3 regions of the Arthrobacter sp. FW306-2-2C-D06B genome follow, and region 2 is predicted to be linked to each of the others. Evidence: riboswitches for the same ligand, from Rfam matches in the RefSeq annotation. Region 2 holds a riboswitch; each other region holds the start of a gene.
What was found. A riboswitch is a leader RNA that binds a small molecule or an ion and turns the genes downstream of it on or off. The one in region 2 is predicted to bind thiamine pyrophosphate.

Region 1: another riboswitch for thiamine pyrophosphate. It lies ahead of thiO (glycine oxidase ThiO); the one in region 2 lies ahead of thiC (phosphomethylpyrimidine synthase ThiC).
Region 3: another riboswitch for thiamine pyrophosphate. It lies ahead of LFT47_RS19475 (ECF transporter S component); the one in region 2 lies ahead of thiC (phosphomethylpyrimidine synthase ThiC).

What each region holds. Positions count from the first base shown of each region.
Region 1 covers NZ_CP084560.1:3,249,181-3,255,029, reverse strand. The annotation lists gene LFT47_RS15140 (DEAD/DEAH box helicase) at 1-1,041, opposite strand, end outside; gene LFT47_RS15135 (RNB domain-containing ribonuclease) at 1,330-2,850, opposite strand; gene thiE (thiamine phosphate synthase) at 2,888-3,577, opposite strand; TPP riboswitch at 3,604-3,723, shown strand; gene thiO (glycine oxidase ThiO) at 3,715-5,019, shown strand; gene thiS (sulfur carrier protein ThiS) at 5,016-5,252, shown strand; gene LFT47_RS15115 (thiazole synthase) at 5,256-5,849, shown strand, end outside.
Region 2 covers NZ_CP084560.1:2,887,856-2,893,704, forward strand. The annotation lists gene LFT47_RS13475 (hypothetical protein) at 1-150, opposite strand, end outside; gene LFT47_RS13480 (VOC family protein) at 227-1,099, opposite strand; gene LFT47_RS13485 (amidohydrolase family protein) at 1,178-2,272, opposite strand; TPP riboswitch at 2,382-2,489, shown strand; gene thiC (phosphomethylpyrimidine synthase ThiC) at 2,458-4,290, shown strand; gene LFT47_RS13495 (alpha/beta fold hydrolase) at 4,315-5,064, opposite strand; gene ffh (signal recognition particle protein) at 5,168-5,849, opposite strand, start outside.
Region 3 covers NZ_CP084560.1:4,174,951-4,180,799, reverse strand. The annotation lists gene mnhG (monovalent cation/H(+) antiporter subunit G) at 1-126, shown strand, start outside; gene LFT47_RS19485 (DUF4235 domain-containing protein) at 123-383, opposite strand; gene LFT47_RS19480 (NUDIX hydrolase) at 435-1,181, opposite strand; TPP riboswitch at 1,373-1,509, shown strand; gene LFT47_RS19475 (ECF transporter S component) at 1,584-2,213, shown strand; gene LFT47_RS19470 (ABC transporter ATP-binding protein) at 2,213-3,823, shown strand; gene LFT47_RS19465 (energy-coupling factor transporter transmembrane component T family protein) at 3,820-4,626, shown strand; gene LFT47_RS19460 (UDP-N-acetylglucosamine 1-carboxyvinyltransferase) at 4,835-5,849, shown strand, end outside.

The DNA.
Region 1 (5,849 bases), 360 kb from region 2:
GGCGGCGACGTCGGTGGCCACGAGGACGTCCACCTTGTTGTTGCGGAAGGCGCGGAGGGCCTGCTCGCGGGCACCCTGGCCCAGGTCACCGTGGATGGCGGCGGCCGCGAAGCCGCGGTCCACGAGTTCCTCGGCAACCTTGGCCGCGGTGCGCTTGGTCTTGGTGAAGATGATGGTCCGGCCGCGGCCGCGGGCCTGCAGAATGCGGGCGACAACCTCGACCTTGTCCATGCTGTGGGCGCGGTAGATGAGCTGCCGGATGTCCCGCTTGGTCAGGCCCTCGTCGTCCGGGTCGGCGGCACGGATGTGCGTGGGCTGCGTCATGTAACGGCGCGCCATGGCGATGACCGGGCCAGGCATGGTGGCCGAGAAGAGCAGGGTCTGGCGGACGGCGGGTGTGCCGGCAATCAGGGTCTCGACGTCCGGAAGGAAGCCGAGGTCAAGCATCTCGTCTGCTTCGTCGAGAATCACCATGCGAACGTTCTTGAGGTTCAGGTGCTTCTGCTTGTACAGGTCGATCAGACGGCCGGGCGTGCCGACAACAACTTCGACGCCCTTTTGCAAGGCTTCGATCTGGGGCTCGTAAGCGCGGCCGCCATAGATGGTGGCGATGCGGGCGTTGCGCTTCCGGGACGCCGTCTGGAGGTCGTTGGCCACCTGAACGGCGAGTTCGCGGGTAGGCACAATCACGAGGGCCTGGGGTGCACCCGGGACAGCGAGCTTGTCGTGCCCGGCGTCGTCCGGTCCGACAACGCGCTGCAGCGCCGGAATGCCGAAGCCGAGAGTCTTTCCGGTACCGGTCTTGGCCTGGCCGATGATGTCGTGACCGCCTAGGGCGACCGGGAGCGTCATGGACTGGATGGGAAACGGGTGGGTGATTCCGGCGTCGGCGAGGGATTCGACGATGTCGGCGCGGACGTTGTAGTCGGCGAAGGTCTTTTCTGCGATCTCGTGGGGTGTTTCGTCCGAGGAAATGGTTTCCTCGGGTTCGATCGTTTCGGTTCCGTCTGTCAGAACTTCATGGGTGTGCAATTCACTCACAGTGGAGTTTTCCTTATTCATTTGGGCTGCGCTGCGTGCTCAACGGTTGTGGCAGGGCCGTTCCGGAGCACGGATGGGCGCAAGCAAATCCAGTGGAAGCCGATCGCGGGCTATCTAAATACTGGCACTGGGGACCAGCTGGTGTATCTCAAGATCGCGTAGGGGCGGGCTTGTTGATGTCAAAAAATTAACTGAATCAACGACCGGGCATCCATTACTACTCACCCAGTCTAGCGTCTGGGGGCGATAATCCCCGGATCCCGGTCCCGGGCCCGCGAATGGAGTGTGCTACGGGATCAGTTCGAAGGTGATTTGGCGGGTGGCAATATCCGCGTCAAGCAGTTTCACCCGGACTTTCGTGCCGGACTCCATTTCGCCGTCGCAGCGAGCGGTGACCGCCGGCTCGGCGATCTGGACGATGCCGTAAGGGCCGTGCGGGGCTCCGTTCCCATTGCCGTTGCCGTTGTTGCCGTTGCCGTTGGCGCTGTTCCCGTTGCCGTTTCCGTTGTTCTTGGCGGGTTTCGATCCGGAAATCACTACGGCGTCGAATTCCTGTCCGATGTGGTTCACCAGGAGGGCTGCCTCCACCGTGTCCAAGGCCAGGCGCTCCATTTTGGCGGCAAGCTGGTCGGATGACGCCATGATCTCGGGCAGGCTCGGCAAAGCACGCCGGGCCCATGCAGGGATCTCAGTTCCATTGCTCAATGCTTCGCAGATGACCAGCACGAAACGATCGACAAGCCGGCGCAACGGCGCGGTGGTGTGGGCATACGGTGCCCCGATGGCTGACTGCATGACGCTGCCCGGCACCTCGCCGTCGAAAGGCGTATAGCCGGCACCACGGAAAAGCAGCCCCGCTGAATGGAGGATGGCGAGTTGCCGGGGGTCCTTTGCGTCGAGGGTCCGGAGGTACTCTCCATAGCTGGTCCCCTCGGTCCAGGGTTTCCCGAGTGCCCCCGTTTGCCGTTTGAAATGGAGCAGCGAGCGCTCGTCGGGGGCCGGCATGGTGCGCAAAATCCCCACTTTGCCGTCGAGCATCAACTGGGCGGCAGCCATCCCCGTCATGAGCGAGATCTGGGCGTTCCAGTCCTCCACCGGCAGCGAGGGAGCGGCGACGATCCTGTACCCCTCGCCGTCGGGCAGTTGGACGATTTCCTGCTCAGGCATGTTCAGGCTTGCCCCGCCGCGGCGGCGTTCGAGTTCCACCCGCTTGAGCCCGACTTCCTTCAGCAACTGCAGGACGGGATCAGCCGTTCCGGAATCAATCTCCCGCTGCACGCCCTTGTAGTTGAGCTTGGCGCGGCTTCGTACGCTTGCCCGGCGCACGGAGACGGTGCGGAACTCCGCCTCGGCATCGAGTTCGAAGTCCCACACGAACGCGCCGCACGTCTGGCCGGCCAGCAAGCTCCCGGCATGCTCGCTGATGATCTCGGGGTGCAGCGGGATGCGGCCGTCCGGGGCGTAGTACGTTTGCCCGCGGCGGCGGGTCTCGGCGTCGAGAGCGCCTCCCGGGGGCACAAAGGAAGGCACATCCGAGATGGCGTAGAGAACCCTGTAACCATCGCCGGACCTGTCAATGAAGAGGGCCTGGTCGAGATCCGTGGAAGAAGCCGGGTCGATCGTGATGAACGGAACGTCCGTGAAGTCCTGCGCCGGCAGGGTGTGTCCGGAAACCGCGGCTTCGGCGTCCCGCAGCGCTTCAGCGGGATAACCTGCGGGCAGCTCGAGTTCAGTCCGAAGCGCCGCCAGCGCTTCCGCGAGCTGGTTCGACGTTTCACTGACATTCGGGGCTAACCGCTGATGTGACACGAAAGTCAGGGTAACTCCAAAATCTTCCGGAGTCTCGCTAGGCCGCCGCTGCGTCCAAGGCATCCAGGAGTGCCCGGGCTGCCGCCGTCGGATCCTCCGCCTCAGTGATGGCGCGAACCACCACGATGCGGCTCGCGCCGGCCTGCACGACCTCTTCCACGTTGCCGAGATCGATCCCGCCGATCGCAAACCAAGGGAGCACGACGCCCCCGACGGTCTCTTCGTCTGCCTGCTTCACCGCGTTGGCAGCGTACTTCACCAGATCGAGCCCGACGGCGGAGCGCCCCGGCTTCGTGGGGGTGGCCCACACCGGCCCGACGCAGAAGTAGTCCAGGCCGCTGCGGCCAGGCGATGCGGCGATGGCGGCGTCAATCTGCTCCGGCGTGTGCGTGGAGAGGCCGATGATGGTGGGGTCGTGGAGCAGCTTCCGGGCCGAGCGCAGCGGAATGTCCTTTTGGCCGATATGGAAAACAGGTGCGCCCGAGAGGGAAGCTACGTCCGCCCGGTCGTTGACTGCCCAGAGACGGCCGTGACGGTGTGCCACGGATTGCAGGATCGCCAGGAGTTCGAGTTCTTCTGCCGCTTCAATCGTCTTGTCACGCAGCTGGATGATGTCCACGCCGCCCTCGAATGCGGCATCGACAAACTGCTCAAAATCACCTTGTTGCTTGCGGGCGTCGGTGCACAGGTAAAGGCGGGCGGTGGTGTGGACATCGTGCTGGGTCATGGAAACAGAGTAGTTCCTCTAAACTGGGCTGGTACCGCGGGAGCCGCGGCGGCAGTCACAATCGCCGCGCGGCTGAGAGGGCTTCAGCGCCGACCGCTTGACCTGATCCGGCTAGTACCGGCGTAGGGAAGGACTCCATGGACGAAGTAAACACCCAGCACGAACCGCTGCGCGCGGATGTCGCGGTGATCGGGGGCGGTGTCATTGGCCTCGGCATCGCGTGGGAAGCCCGCAGGTCCGGCCGTTCGGTTGTCCTCATCGATCCCGCACCGGCCAGCGGCGCTACGTTCGCGGCGGCGGGCATGTTGGCACCCGTCAGTGAACTGCACTACCAGGAAGAGGACCTCCTGGAGCTCATGCTCGAATCGTCGGCGTTGTGGCCGGACTTCGAACGCAATGTGACCGGCTCAAGGGCCGGACTCAGCACGGGTTACCGCACGACGCCGACCCTCGCCGTCGGTGCGGACGCCGCGGACCGCCGGGCGCTCGCCGATCTCCGGGACGTCCAGCTGGCCAACGGCCTCGTGGTGGAATCCGTGCCGTTGCGCGAGGCGCGGGAGCGTGAGCCGTTGCTGAGCCCGCAGATTTCCTGTGCCTACGACATTCCTGGCGACCACCAAGTGGATCCGCGCCGGCTTTCAGCCGCGATCCTGGGCGCGCTGGCAGACCACCAGCCCGGCGATTCGAGCTGGATTCCGGGCGCCGAGGACGGTTTTGCGGTCCAGGAAACTGCGGCGGGCCTCCTGTGGGAGGACGGGCGCGTCGTGGGGGCTGTGATGGACTCGGGCATCAACGTGCTCGCCACGGAAACGGTGGTTGCCAACGGGCTGAATGCCGCCCGCTTGGACGGCCTGCCGGATGGGTTGTCACTCGCGTTGCGTCCGGTGTATGGCGACATACTGCGTTTGCGCGTCCCGGAGCAATTGCAACCGTTGGTCACCGCTACGGTTCGCGGAATGGTGCGCGGAGTGCCCGTGTATATCGTCCCTCGCGACGACGGGACCGTGGTGATCGGCGCGACGCAGCGCGAAGGCGGCTTGTCGGCGTCCGGGGGATCGGCCAATCCGGTGTCGGCCGGCGGCGTGTACCAATTGCTCCGCGACGCCCAGGTACTGGTTCCGGCTGTCGCAGAACTGGAACTCCTGGAAGCGACTGCTCGTGCCCGTCCGGGCACTCCGGACAACGCACCGCTGCTCGGCCGCGTGGAAGGGCGTGAAGGAACTGTGCCCGGCCTCATCGTGGCCAGCGGTTTCTTCCGCCACGGCGTGCTCCTCACTCCGGCAGCGGCGAAGATCTGCCTCGGACTCATGGACGGCACCGCGGATCCCCGTTGGAACAAGTTCCGCCCGGACCGCTTCTCCCGCCAGCTTTCGGCGGCACGGGCCTCAACAGACGGCCCATCGGCCGGTACCTCAAATCCCCTTCCGAAGGACCACGCATGAACATCAAATTGAACGGTGCAGACCACACGCTGAGCGACGACGCGTCTGTCACCACCCTCGTCAGCCACATCACCGGACGTGTTGTGGACCCCAGCGGCCAGGCGGCCGACGGACGCAAGATCGGCGTCGCCGTCGCGCGCAATTCCGAAGTGGTGCCACGCAGCCAGTGGGCTGCCACCGCGCTCGCAGAGGGCGACGAACTCGAAATCGTTACCGCAGTACAGGGAGGCTGAACCATGACCACAGCAAGCACACACGAAGTAAGCACCCACACCGACGCCCTGGTGATCGACGGCGTCGAGTTCGGCTCGCGCCTCATCATGGGGACCGGCGGAGCCCCGAGCCTGGACGGCCTGGGGGCAGCGTTGCTGGCCTCCGGCACCGAACTCACCACCGTTGCCATGCGGAGGTACTCACCGACGGAAACAGGTTCGCTTTTCCAGTTGCTCGTGGACCATGGCATCCGTGTCCTGCCCAACACAGCCGGCTGTTTTACCTCCAAGGACGCTGTCATGACAGCCGAGCTTGCCCGGGAGGCGCTGGAAACGGATTGGGTGAAGCTCGAGGTCATCGCCGACGAACAGACGCTGCTGCCTGATGCCGTGGAGCTCGTGGATGCAACGGAGAAGCTGGTGGACCGCGGCTTCAAGGTCTTCGCGTACACCAACGACGACCCCGTGTTGGCGCTTCGCCTGGAAAACCTCGGAGCCACGGCGGTGATGCCCTTGGGCGCGCCTATCGGCACCGGCCTGGGCATCCTGAATCCCCACAACATCGAGCTGATTGTGTCCCGCGCATCAGTGCCGGTAGTGCTCGACGCCGGCATCGGC
Region 2 (5,849 bases):
CCCGGCCAGGTCGCCGAGCTGTTCTACTTCGAAATCGCTGATTCCCGGGATCCGTACTGCGGCGCCGGATACGTCACTGCCCTTCTCCAGGGCAGCGGCCCTCTTGAGTGCTTCATCGTGGGTGGCAATAAAGATTTCAGCAAAGCCCATGGAAAGTACTCTCATTCGTTCGTGCCAACGGAGCTGCGGCGCGGCGGCCGAAATGCGCCACGCTGCAAACTCAAGCCTAGCGGACGGCGACCCGCAGCCGGTTTCGCCACGGGTCCTCGAAGCGCAACTCCCGGCCCGTGTGGTGGGACGCAATACCGGCAACCTTGAGGCGGTCGGCGAGCGCGCCGACGTCGTCGCCTGACGGCACTTCGATGACCACCTCGCCGAGACCGAGCGTGTCCTTGCGCGGACCTGCACCGCGGCTGTTCCAGACATTCATGGCCATGTGGTGGTGGTAGCCGCCCGCGGAGACGAACAGGGCCTGCCCGTGCCAGCCTGCGGTCTGCTCGAAACCCAGGGTGTCGACGTAGAAATCATGGGCGGTCCGGACGTCGCCCACCTGGAGGTGGACATGCCCGACGCCGGCGCCCGCCTCATGCTGGCCCGTCACCGCTGCTTCGCTCAGGTATTGCTGGAGGTAGCGCTGCGGCGGGAGCGGCAGGCTGTCCATGACGACCGAGCTGCCATTCCACTCCCAGCCCTCGCGGGGCTTGTCGTAGTAGAGCTCAATGCCGTTGCCCTCGGGGTCGGTGAAGTAGAAGGCCTCGCTGACCAGGTGGTCCGCACTTCCGACGAAAGCGTGGGGCTCGTATTGCGCGGCCGAGGCAACAGTTGCGGCGAGCGAGGATTGGTCTTCGAAGAGCAAAGCCGTGTGGAACAGTCCGGCCTCCCCGCGACCCGGAATCTGGAGCCCGGAGGCCGGAGCGAGGTGCACCAACGGCTTGCCGAGCCTGCCGAAGTAGAGCCCGCCATCCTGTTCGGCGACCACGTCCAGCCCCAGAGCCCGCTGGTAATAGTCGCCCATGAGCTTCATGTCCCCCACTTTGAGCATGACAGTGCCCATGGTGAGTTCGGCAGGAAGGAGATCCTGGCTGGATGCGATGGTCATGTGAAACTCCCGGCTTTTCGTGGCGCCGCCCTTCGGCTACCTCTATCTATCTAAATTACTTGAAGCTTCAATTTATTCCTAATGCCCAACGTTCCCTGAAATATGTCCCCTCAGCACGGTGCATCCCGGATTCAGCACCACCTCAAGGGACGCGCGGGGATCGTGTGCGTAGAGCACGACGTCGGCACTGGCACCTTCGCTGATGCCGTCGGCACCCAGCCACTCGCGTGCGGACCAGCAGGCGGCATCGAGGGCGGCGGCCGCCGGAAGGCCCGCGCGGTGCAATTCCAGGATTTCCTCGCCGATCCGGCCGTGCTTGATGACGCTGCCGGCGTCGGTCCCGGCGTACACCGGCACTCCGGCGTCGAATGCCTCGGCGACGCGTGCATGCCTGCGCTCCCACAGCCTGGTCATGTGGGCGGAATATCGCGGGAACTTCGCTTCCGCCTGCCTCGCGATGTCCGGAAAGGTCGCAATGTTGATGAGGGTGGGGACAATCGGCACACCCTGGTCCAACAGCCGGGGAATATGGTGCGGCAGGAGGCCTGTGGCGTGCTCGATGCAGTCGATGCCGGCGTCGAGCATGTCGTCGATAGTCCCTTCGGCGAAGCAATGGGCGGTCACCCTGGCTCCCTCGGCATGTGCTGCCGCGACCGCGTCCTTGACGATGGCGGCCGGAAAGGACGGGCCGAGATCCCCGGCGGAACGGTCGATCCAGTCCCCGACGATCTTGACCCAGCCGTCTCCGGACCGCGCCTGTTTGCGCACCGCCTCGACCAGATCCTCCGGCTCGACTTCTTCGGCCAGTCCGGGGATGTACCGGCGTTGCCTGGCAATGTGCCTGCCTGCGCGGATGATCCTGGGCATGTCCGTCCGGCGCTGCAGCCAGCGAGTGTCGCTTGCGGATCCGGCGTCGCGGATCAAGAGCGTTCCGGCGTTCCGGTCCGCCGTCGCCTGCAGGCGCGCAGTCTCGTCGTCGACGGCCCCGCCCTTGCCCAAGCCAACATGGCAGTGCGCGTCGACAAGGCCGGGCAGCACCCATCCGGCCAGGACGACGTCCGGTGCGGCAGCAGGCCGCAGAAAGGTCAGCCGTCCGTCGACCGACCAGAGGCCGCGCCGTTCCTCCTCCGGCCCGGTAAGGACGGCGCCGCTGAACTCGATGATTTCCGCCATGATTCCACCTTAAGCTCCGCCACCGTTCCCGGCTCGGTCGCATCTGTCCTCCGTCACAGCTGTCCTCCGTCACATCTCTCCCAGGCACCAATAGCTGTGGTAGCTTCATCTACGACCACACGGGGGCCCTTGCAAGGGCTGAGATCGGGCTGACGCAGCCTGCGACCGTTGAACCTGTCCGGGTAATGCCGGCGAAGGAAGTGAGTAATCCTTTGAGCACCAAAGAAACACAGCTGAGCCCTACCCAAAACGGATCGGCTCAAGAAGTGACCCAGTCCCTCAAGTCGCATTCCCTCGTGTTCCTGGAAGACACTGAGACGGGAATCCGGGTTCCGGTCACGGAAATCACCCTGGAACCATCCCCCAACGGCGAGGCCAACGCGCCTTTCCAGGTGTACCGCACCGCGGGACCGGGAAGTGATCCTGTGGTTGGCCTCGAGCCGTTCCGCAGCGAGTGGATCGAAGCCCGCGGCGACACCGAGGCCTACAGCGGCCGCGAACGGAACCTGCTCGACGACGGCAAGTCGGCCGTGCGCCGCGGCGCCGCCTCCGCCGAGTGGAAGGGCGCACAGCCGGTGCCCCGCCGCGCCGTCGACGGCAAGACCGTGACACAGATGCACTATGCCAAGCAGGGCATCGTGACGCCCGAAATGCAGTTCGTTGCACTTCGCGAAAACTGCGACGTGGAACTCGTCCGCAGCGAGGTCGCCGCCGGCCGGGCCATCATCCCCAACAACATCAACCACCCCGAATCCGAACCGATGATCATCGGCAAGGCGTTCCTCGTGAAGATCAACGCCAACATCGGCAACTCGGCTGTCACCAGTTCCATCGCCGAAGAAGTGGACAAGCTGCAGTGGGCAACGCAATGGGGCGCAGACACTGTGATGGACCTGTCCACGGGCGACGACATCCACACCACCCGCGAATGGATCATCCGCAACTCCCCCGTGCCGATCGGCACCGTGCCCATTTACCAGGCCCTCGAGAAGGTCAACGGTGAAGCCAACAAGCTCAACTGGGAGATCTTCCGCGACACCGTCATTGAACAGTGCGAGCAGGGCGTGGACTACATGACCATCCACGCCGGCGTGTTGCTGCGGTACGTGCCACTCACCGCGAACCGCGTGACGGGCATCGTTTCCCGTGGCGGCTCCATCATGGCCGGTTGGTGCCTGGCGCACCACGAAGAAAACTTCCTATACACCCACTTCGACGAACTCTGCGAAATCTTCGCCAAGTACGACGTCGCGTTCTCGCTCGGCGACGGTTTGCGCCCGGGAGCGACGGCGGACGCCAACGACGCCGCGCAGTTCGCCGAGCTCGACACGCTCGCGGAGCTCACGAAGCGGGCGTGGAAGTACGACGTGCAGGTCATGGTGGAAGGCCCCGGGCACATCCCGTTCCACCTCGTCCGCGAGAACGTCGAGCGGCAGCAGGAGCTGTGCGACGGCGCCCCGTTCTACACGCTCGGCCCGCTCGTGACCGACGTCGCTCCGGGCTACGACCACATCACCTCGGCCATTGGCGCCACGGAGATCGCACGCTATGGAACCGCGATGCTCTGCTACGTCACCCCGAAGGAACACCTGGGCCTGCCCAACAAGGACGATGTCAAGACAGGCGTGATCACCTACAAAATCGCCGCCCACGCAGCTGACCTTGCGAAGGGACACCCCGGCGCCCACGAACGGGACGATGCCCTGTCCAAGGCCCGCTTCGAGTTCCGCTGGCGTGACCAGTTTGCGCTGTCATTGGATCCGGTCACGGCCGAATCGTTCCACGACGAGACTCTCCCGGCGGAACCGGCCAAGACGGCGCATTTCTGCTCCATGTGCGGACCGAAATTCTGCTCCATGCGCATCAGCCAGGACATCCGCGACGAATACGGCTCGGCGGATTCCCAAGCGGCCATCGCGGAGATGTACAGCGGGATGCGCGAAAAGAGCGAGGAATTCCTGGCATCCGGCGGCAAGGTCTACTTGCCCGAGCTCGAGGTTCCCGCAGGAAAACGTTGAGCGATGTCGGGAAGCCTGAACTGATCAGGAAGCTTGCACTGATCCGGTGCGGCTGACGTCCGCGATGAAGGACCGGATCATCCGGTCTCCTTCAGCTGAATCATGAGGCCGGTGTCCTCCAGCCGCAACGCGGTGGAGGGCGCCGGTTTCCTGCAAGTAGCCGGCGATCTCTTCGTAAAGGGGTTCCCAACCACCGGTCAGGACAAGCGTGGGGACTCCGGGCACGATGTGCAGGGGCGCTTCCCACGGCGGAGCCTGGAGCCGCAGGCGCCGGGCGGTACGCCGGGCCTCCGGGGTACTGAGAACGGCCGCCTCAGAGGAAAACGCCCTGCGGACGAATTCGCGTTGGTAATCGTCATCGCTGAGTTCGTGCCGGACCCGGAACAACGGCTCCATGAGTGCCCGGTAAGCCGCAGTGGCGGGCAGCTCAGCCGTCAAGGAAAGACAGGCCGGTTCCACCAGCACGAGGGACCGGACCAGGTCCGGCCGCTCCACCGCGGCCAACATTGCTGAAATCGCCCCTTGGGAGTGCGCTACGACATGGCCTCCACGTGCGGGGCTGGAACCTGACACGACCTCCCGCCCTCCGAGGCACTCCAGGATAATGTCCACGTCGGCCGCAACATCGGATTCCAAAGGCTCGGCCTGCGCGTCAAACCCGTGGCGTTTCAGGAACAGTGCATCGTAGGCCAGCGCCATGCCGTGCTGCTTCGGCCAAGCGGCAGCGCCGAATGTGCCTGCTCCATGGACGAACACAACGCGCTGCTTTTGCATTCCCCCAGCCTATGGCACGGGGCTGACAACCCAACTAACTAGCAATAGATGCCGTTCTGAGCCCTCAAAACGACATGTATTGCCAGTCAGTTGGGAGGAATGGCTACTTGCCGCCGAGGAACTTGTCGAAGCCCTTGGGCAGGTTCAGCTGGGACGGGTCGAAGTCGCCGGAAGGCTGGCCGAATGACGCGCCGGTGCGAACGGCTTTCGCCCGCTTGTTCTCCGCGTCGCGCAATTCCTGGGCCGCCTTGGCGGGGTTTCCGGAACGGGCCTTCTTCTTGGGTGCGTTCTTGCTCGCCTTGCGGGAACCGCCGCCACCGAGGCCGGGAATGCCCGGCATTCCGGGCATGCCGCCGCCCTGGGCCAGCTTCTTCATCATCTTCTGAGCCTGCGCGAAACGCTCGAGGAGGCCGTTGACCTCGGAGACGTGGACACCGGAACCACGGGCGATGCGCGCGCGGCGGGAACCGTTGATGATCTTCGGAGCCAAACGCTCGTGCGGGGTCATGGAGCGGACAATCGCCTCCACGCGGTCGATTTCGCGCTCGTCGAACTGCTCCAGTTGCTGGCGGATGTTCTGCGCACCCGGCATCATCATGAGCATCTTCTTCATGGAGCCCATGTTGCGGATCTGCTGCATCTGGGCGAGGAAGTCGTCCAGGGTGAAGTCTTCCTGGTCGGCGAACTTCTTCGCCATCCGGGCCGCTTCATCCTTGTCCCAGTTCTTCTCCGCCTGCTCGATCAGGGTGAGAACGTCACCCATATCGAGGATGCGGGAAGCCATG
Region 3 (5,849 bases), 1.3 Mb from region 2:
GTGGTGCTGCGGGCTGCCGGTCAACGGGCAGCTGAGAAAGCTCAGGAAACGGAACCGGCAATGCCCAACACCGGGAACGGCGGGAGCTCAGCCGCGAACGGCCGGGATGGCGGGCGGTCAGCCTAGACGATGTCCTGCGTCTTCGAGAAACGCGAGATGGCGCGCTGGGTACTGCGGCTTGCGAAAACCTGGATGACTGCGCTGACGGTCGCCGAAATCAGCGCGAAGGTCAGTGCCGAGCGCAGGCTTGCCTCCATGTCATCGTGACCCTTGGGAGGCTTCTTGCCGGTGGACTTTTCCCACAACGCATTGACGAGTTTGGTGCCGACAAAGCCTGCGCCGATGCTGACGCCAGTGCCGAGCAGCTTGATGAGGAGGTTCATTCCGGGACTCCTTGCGGGAGGAAACAGGATCGTCCCCAGCCTAACTCCACTTCAGGGCAGTTCCGGAGCAACGGTTGGGGATTGGCGCCTCAGCCGGAAGAACTCCTCCAGAGCTCCAGGCTTTGGACGGACGGGCACGATGTCACGGTCCTCGGCCAGTATCGCTTCCACCGTGCCGAGGGCGAGGAGCTCATCCAGCAGCGCCAGCGTGGGCGGCATGAGCTTGAGGGTTCCGGCGGCTTCGGCATCCAGGATCCCATGGACCGGCATCCACAAGGACGACGACGCTTCCGTGGTTTGGTGCCTTGGCTCTGCACCCGAAAGCGGGCAGGCAAGGTAGAAGTATGTGTCGAAGCGCTTGGGCTGGTCTGCCGGGGTGACCCAGTTGGCCCACGGGCGGAGGGTGGCGGCGTCGAGCTTCAGCCCGGCCTCTTCGAACACCTCGCGCCGCGCAGCCGCCAGCACCCGGCCGGCGTTGAAACGGGCCGAAGCGGGCTCGACGGCGATGCTGCTCCGGCGCCATGCGTCGGCGTGCCGCTCGACGACGTCGTCCGCGAAGTCCCAGCCTGAGCTGTCCGCCGGATCCACTCGCCCTCCCGGGAAGACGACCATGCCCGCGGCGAAATCCATCGTGGTCACGCGGTGCTGGACGAAGACTTCCAGGCCGCGCCCGGCATCCGCCGGAACCTCCAGGTCTGACTGGACCGTAGGAACGGCGGCCTCGCGGACCAGGATCACGCTCGCGGCGAGCCTAGGTTCGGCCACCGTGGTGCTGTTCGCTTCGCCATTGCCTGCCAAGACCGCTCCTTTGCCCGCGCTGCGTCACATTCTGCTGGATCATTCTCCCAGTTTCCTCGGCCGCCCGCGCCATTCCGGGCCTGCCTGCGCTCACCCGGCCGGTGATCCAGCAGAATCTGTCGGTACCCGTTCCGGCACAGCGCCCGAAACCCCGCCAAGGTGTAAACTGAACCACGCCCAAAAGGGTGGATTGATAACGACAGGGGAGCGCCGCCGTCGGGCTCGCAGCAATGCGGCACGGAGGACGGGCGCTGAGAGTGCGGACAGCCGCAGACCCTCGAACCTGATCCGGCTAGTACCGGCGCAAGGGAGTCGAGTTCTCATAGTGTCCGGACCGGCGCGGCGGAAGCCGCTCGCAGGCAACCGGAAACACTTTCCCCTCCTGTTCCTCAGGAGGACAAAATGACTGGTATTTCTGCAAGGCCGGGCCTCACCAAGCCTGGTTACAACTGGCGCGTCGTGGACATCGTCGTGGCGGCACTGATCTCGATCGCCGGTGGCGTGATCTTCTGGGCATGGGACCAGATGGCTCTGGTTGCAACGCCGATGTCCGCCGGCTACCCGCCGCTGAGCGGCCTGATCGCCGGCGGCTGGATGATTCCGGCAGTGCTGGGCATGCTCATCGTCCGCAAGCCCGGTGCGGCAATATTCTGCGAGACGGTGGCCGCCACCAGTGAGCTCATCATGGGTTCGCAGTACGGAACCACGGTGCTGATCTCGGGCCTGCTCCAAGGCCTCGGCGCGGAACTCATCTTCCTGGCCTTCATGTACAAGAAGTTCAACCTGCCGGTGTCCCTGCTGGCCGGTGCCGGCGCGGGCCTGTTCTGCGGTCTGAACGACTCCTTCCTCCCGTGGGGCTGGAACATCGCTTACGAACCGGTCGACAAGCTCGCGTACATCGTGTTCTGCACGATCTCCGGTGCCGTCATTGCCGGAGCCCTGTCCTGGATCGCGACCCGCGGCCTGGCCAGGACCGGTGTCCTGAGTGCGTTCGCGTCCCGCAAGGCCGCCTCGGAGCCCGTCTTTTCCTGATGCCCAGCCCTGATTCCGGCACCCCTTCTGTGGTGCGACCCGCCGCCATTTCCGCGCAAGGCTGGGGCTGGCGGCACGCGGGCCGCACCACGCAGGCCATCCACGCCCTCGACCTGGACATCCGTCCAGGGGAGCGTGTGCTCCTGCTCGGCCCCTCGGGCGCGGGCAAGTCGACGCTCCTGCATGCCCTGGCGGGCGTGTTGGGCGAGGAAGGTGACGACGCCGACGAGACCGGCTCGTTGCTGGTGGACGGTGTTTCGCCGAGGGCCCAGCGGGGCCGTGCCGGACTCATGCAGCAGGACCCGGAAACCCAGGTGGTGCTTTCCCGGCTGGGCGACGACGTCGCGTTCGGCGCGGAGAACCTTTGCGTGCCGCGGGAAGAGATCTGGAAGCGGGTCCATGAAGCGCTCGACGACGTCGGGCTGCGGAATAGTGCGAGCGGCAGCTTCCCGCTCGATCACCCGACGTCGGCCCTCTCGGGCGGGCAGAAGCAACGACTTGCGCTGGCCGGCATCCTGGCGATGCGGCCCGGCTTGATCCTCCTGGACGAGCCGACGGCCAACCTGGACCCCGCCGGCGTGTTGGAAGTACGCGATGCCGTGGGCCGCTGCCTCGATAAGACCGGCGCCACGTTGGTGGTGGTGGAGCACCGGGTCTCCGTCTGGAAAGACCTTGTGGACCGGATCGTAGTGCTGCAGCCGGGCAGCTCCTCGTCCACGGGAGGGTCGACGCCGGCGGTGCTCCTGGACGGCGATCCGGACACCGTGTTGGTGCAAGCAAGGGACATGCTCACTGCTGCGGGCGTCTGGGTGCCCGGGTACGTGCCGGCCACCCGGCCACGTTCGGGAACAGGTTCCGGCTCGAGAGTAGGCTCCGGCCCCGGCAACGCTGGAGAACTGCTGCTCGCCACGCAGGAGCTCGCGGTGTCCCGCGAACGGCCACGGCGCCGCAGGTTCAAAACCATCCCGCCTCTTCCTGTGCAGTCCGGCCTCGACGCCGAAGTGCTCGCCGGGCAGGCCCTGACCATCACCGGTCCCAACGGCGCCGGAAAATCGACCTTCGCGTTGACCCTCGCGGGCTTGTTGGCGCCGGTGTCCGGCACGGTGACTGCCGCCGTCGGGCTCAGCGACGGGGCCGGCACCGACCCGTTCAAGTGGAAGGCCCAGCAGCTGATCTCCCGCATCGGGACGGTGTTCCAAGAGCCTGAACATCAGTTCGTGACCGGCCGCGTGCTCGACGAGCTCCTGTTCGGCCCGAAGCACCTTGGCCATGGCGAGGAACGGGTGGACGAGTTGTTGGAACGGCTGCGCCTGGGGCATTTGGTGGACGCCAATCCGTACACGCTCTCCGGGGGCGAAAAGCGCCGGCTGTCCGTGGCGACAGTGCTCGCAGCCCACCCCCGGGTACTGGTGCTGGACGAACCCACGTTCGGCCAGGACGCGAACACTTGGGCCGAGCTTGCGTCGTTCCTCTCCGAACTGCTCGACGCCGGAACCTCCGTGGTGTCCGTGACCCACGACCAGGAGTTCAGCTCCGTCCTGGGCGGCACCGAAATGCGGTTCGAGCCCGCGTTCCAAGGCGGGGCCCGGCAGGAAGCGGGTGCGGCATGAGGGAAACCCTGACCCTGCGCGGCAATAATGCCCTCCTGACCCGGGCGAATCCTCTGGCCAAGTTTGTCTCTGTCTTCCTGATCACCTTGGTCTTGGCGCTGTCCATCGACCTCGTGTCCGCCTCGACGGCGCTCCTTGGCGAACTGGCGCTGTTCCCCCTCGCGGGGCTCACCGTGCGCTTGCTGTGGCAGCGCGGCTGGCCCCTGATTATCGCGGCGGCGCTTGGCGGCTGGAGCACCGCGATCCTGTCGGCCGACAGCGGGAGGATACTGCTCGACGTCGGGATCTGGTCGATCAGCGAAGGCTCGCTTCAGCTGGGACTCGGGTTCATGCTGCGCGGCTTGGCGATCGCGCTGCCGGCCATTCTCTTGATGAGTTGCACCGATCCGACGGACCTTGCCGATGCCCTGGCGCAGAAGGCGAAACTGCCGCACCGTTTTGTCCTGGGCACCTTGGCCGCGCTGCGGCTCGTGGGGCTCATGGCGGAGGAGTGGCAGACCATCGGCATGGCACGGCGCGCGCGGGGTGTCGGCTCGCATGGGAGCCCGCCGCAACGGTTCAAGGCCATGCTCGGCCAAAGCTTCGGGCTACTGGTCCAGGCGATACGACGGGCGTCCCGCTTGGCCGTGACCATGGAGGCGCGCGGCTTCGGCGGTGGACGGCGGACCTGGGCGCGCGAATCCACCTACAGTCGCCTTGACGTCTGGGTTCTCGCTGGCGGACTGCTCATCGCAGCCGCGGCGGTGCTCGCGGCGCAATGGGCAGGAACGTGGCACTTCGTCTGGCTGAAGCAGCCCAACTGACTCGCAGTTGTTGTCGTTTTGGCGCCTCATAACGACAACACCTGCGAGCTAGTTGGGTAGGCCAGCGGCTGGTTCCAGGCAGTGGCGAGCAAACGCAACGATGGACTGGGAAACCCAAATATCGCACGAGACGACTATTCTGTGACGGAATCGGCGTGTTGCGTCACAGAACCTCCCATTGATAGACCATCCGTGATATTTATTGGTTATGACGCAACCGACTGCCGAACATGTAGGTCTCCTTCTTCGCGATGCCCGTGGCGAAAAGGGCTGGACACAGGGACAGCTCGCTTCGGAACTGGGCACCAGCCAAAGCGCCATTGCCAGAATGGAACAGGGCAAGCAGAACCTGAGCCTCCGCATGATCGAGCGCCTTGAGTCGATCTTCGGGCGAACCATCGTCAAAGTCGGCAAACGGCAGATGACCCATCTGCGCGTAGAGGGCGGACGCACGCTCTCCGGCTCGGTGGACGTCAACAGCAGCAAGAATGCCGGAGTCGCACTGCTTTGCGCGAGCCTCATCAACCGCGGCACCACCACCTTGCGCCGGCTCGCCCGGATCGAAGAAGTCAACCGGATCGTCGAGGTTTTGACCTCGATCGGTGTCGAATGCACCTGGCTGAACGGCAACGATCTTCGCATCCGCCGCCCGGAGACCCTGGACCTCGCCTCCATGGACGTGGAGGCGGCGCGCCGCACCCGCAGCGTCATCATGCTGCTGGGCCCCCTCTTGGATGAGGCGGCCTCCTATCAACTGCCCTACGCCGGCGGTTGCGATCTTGGGACTCGAACCGTGGAACCGCACATGCAGGCGTTGCGTCAGTTCGGGCTCTCGGTGGAGGCCAAGTCCGGCTTCTATTCCGTGCAGGCTCCACCGGCCGACGGCGAGCACCGCACCTTTGTCCTCACGGAGCGCGGCGACACGGTGACGGAGAACGCCATCATGGCCGCCGCACACCGGAGCGGTACCACCGTGATCCGTAATGCCAGCCCCAATTACATGGTGCAGGACCTCTGTTTCTACTTGCAGGGGCTCGGTGTGGTGATCGACGGCATCGGAACAACCACCCTGAAGATCACGGGCCGCCCGGCGATCGACGTCGACATTGAGTACTTCCCGTCCGAAGACCCCATCGAGGCCATGAGCCTCATCACCGCGGGCATCGTGACCAACTCGGAGGTCACCGTCTGCCGGGTCCCCATCGAGTTCATGGAGATCGAAC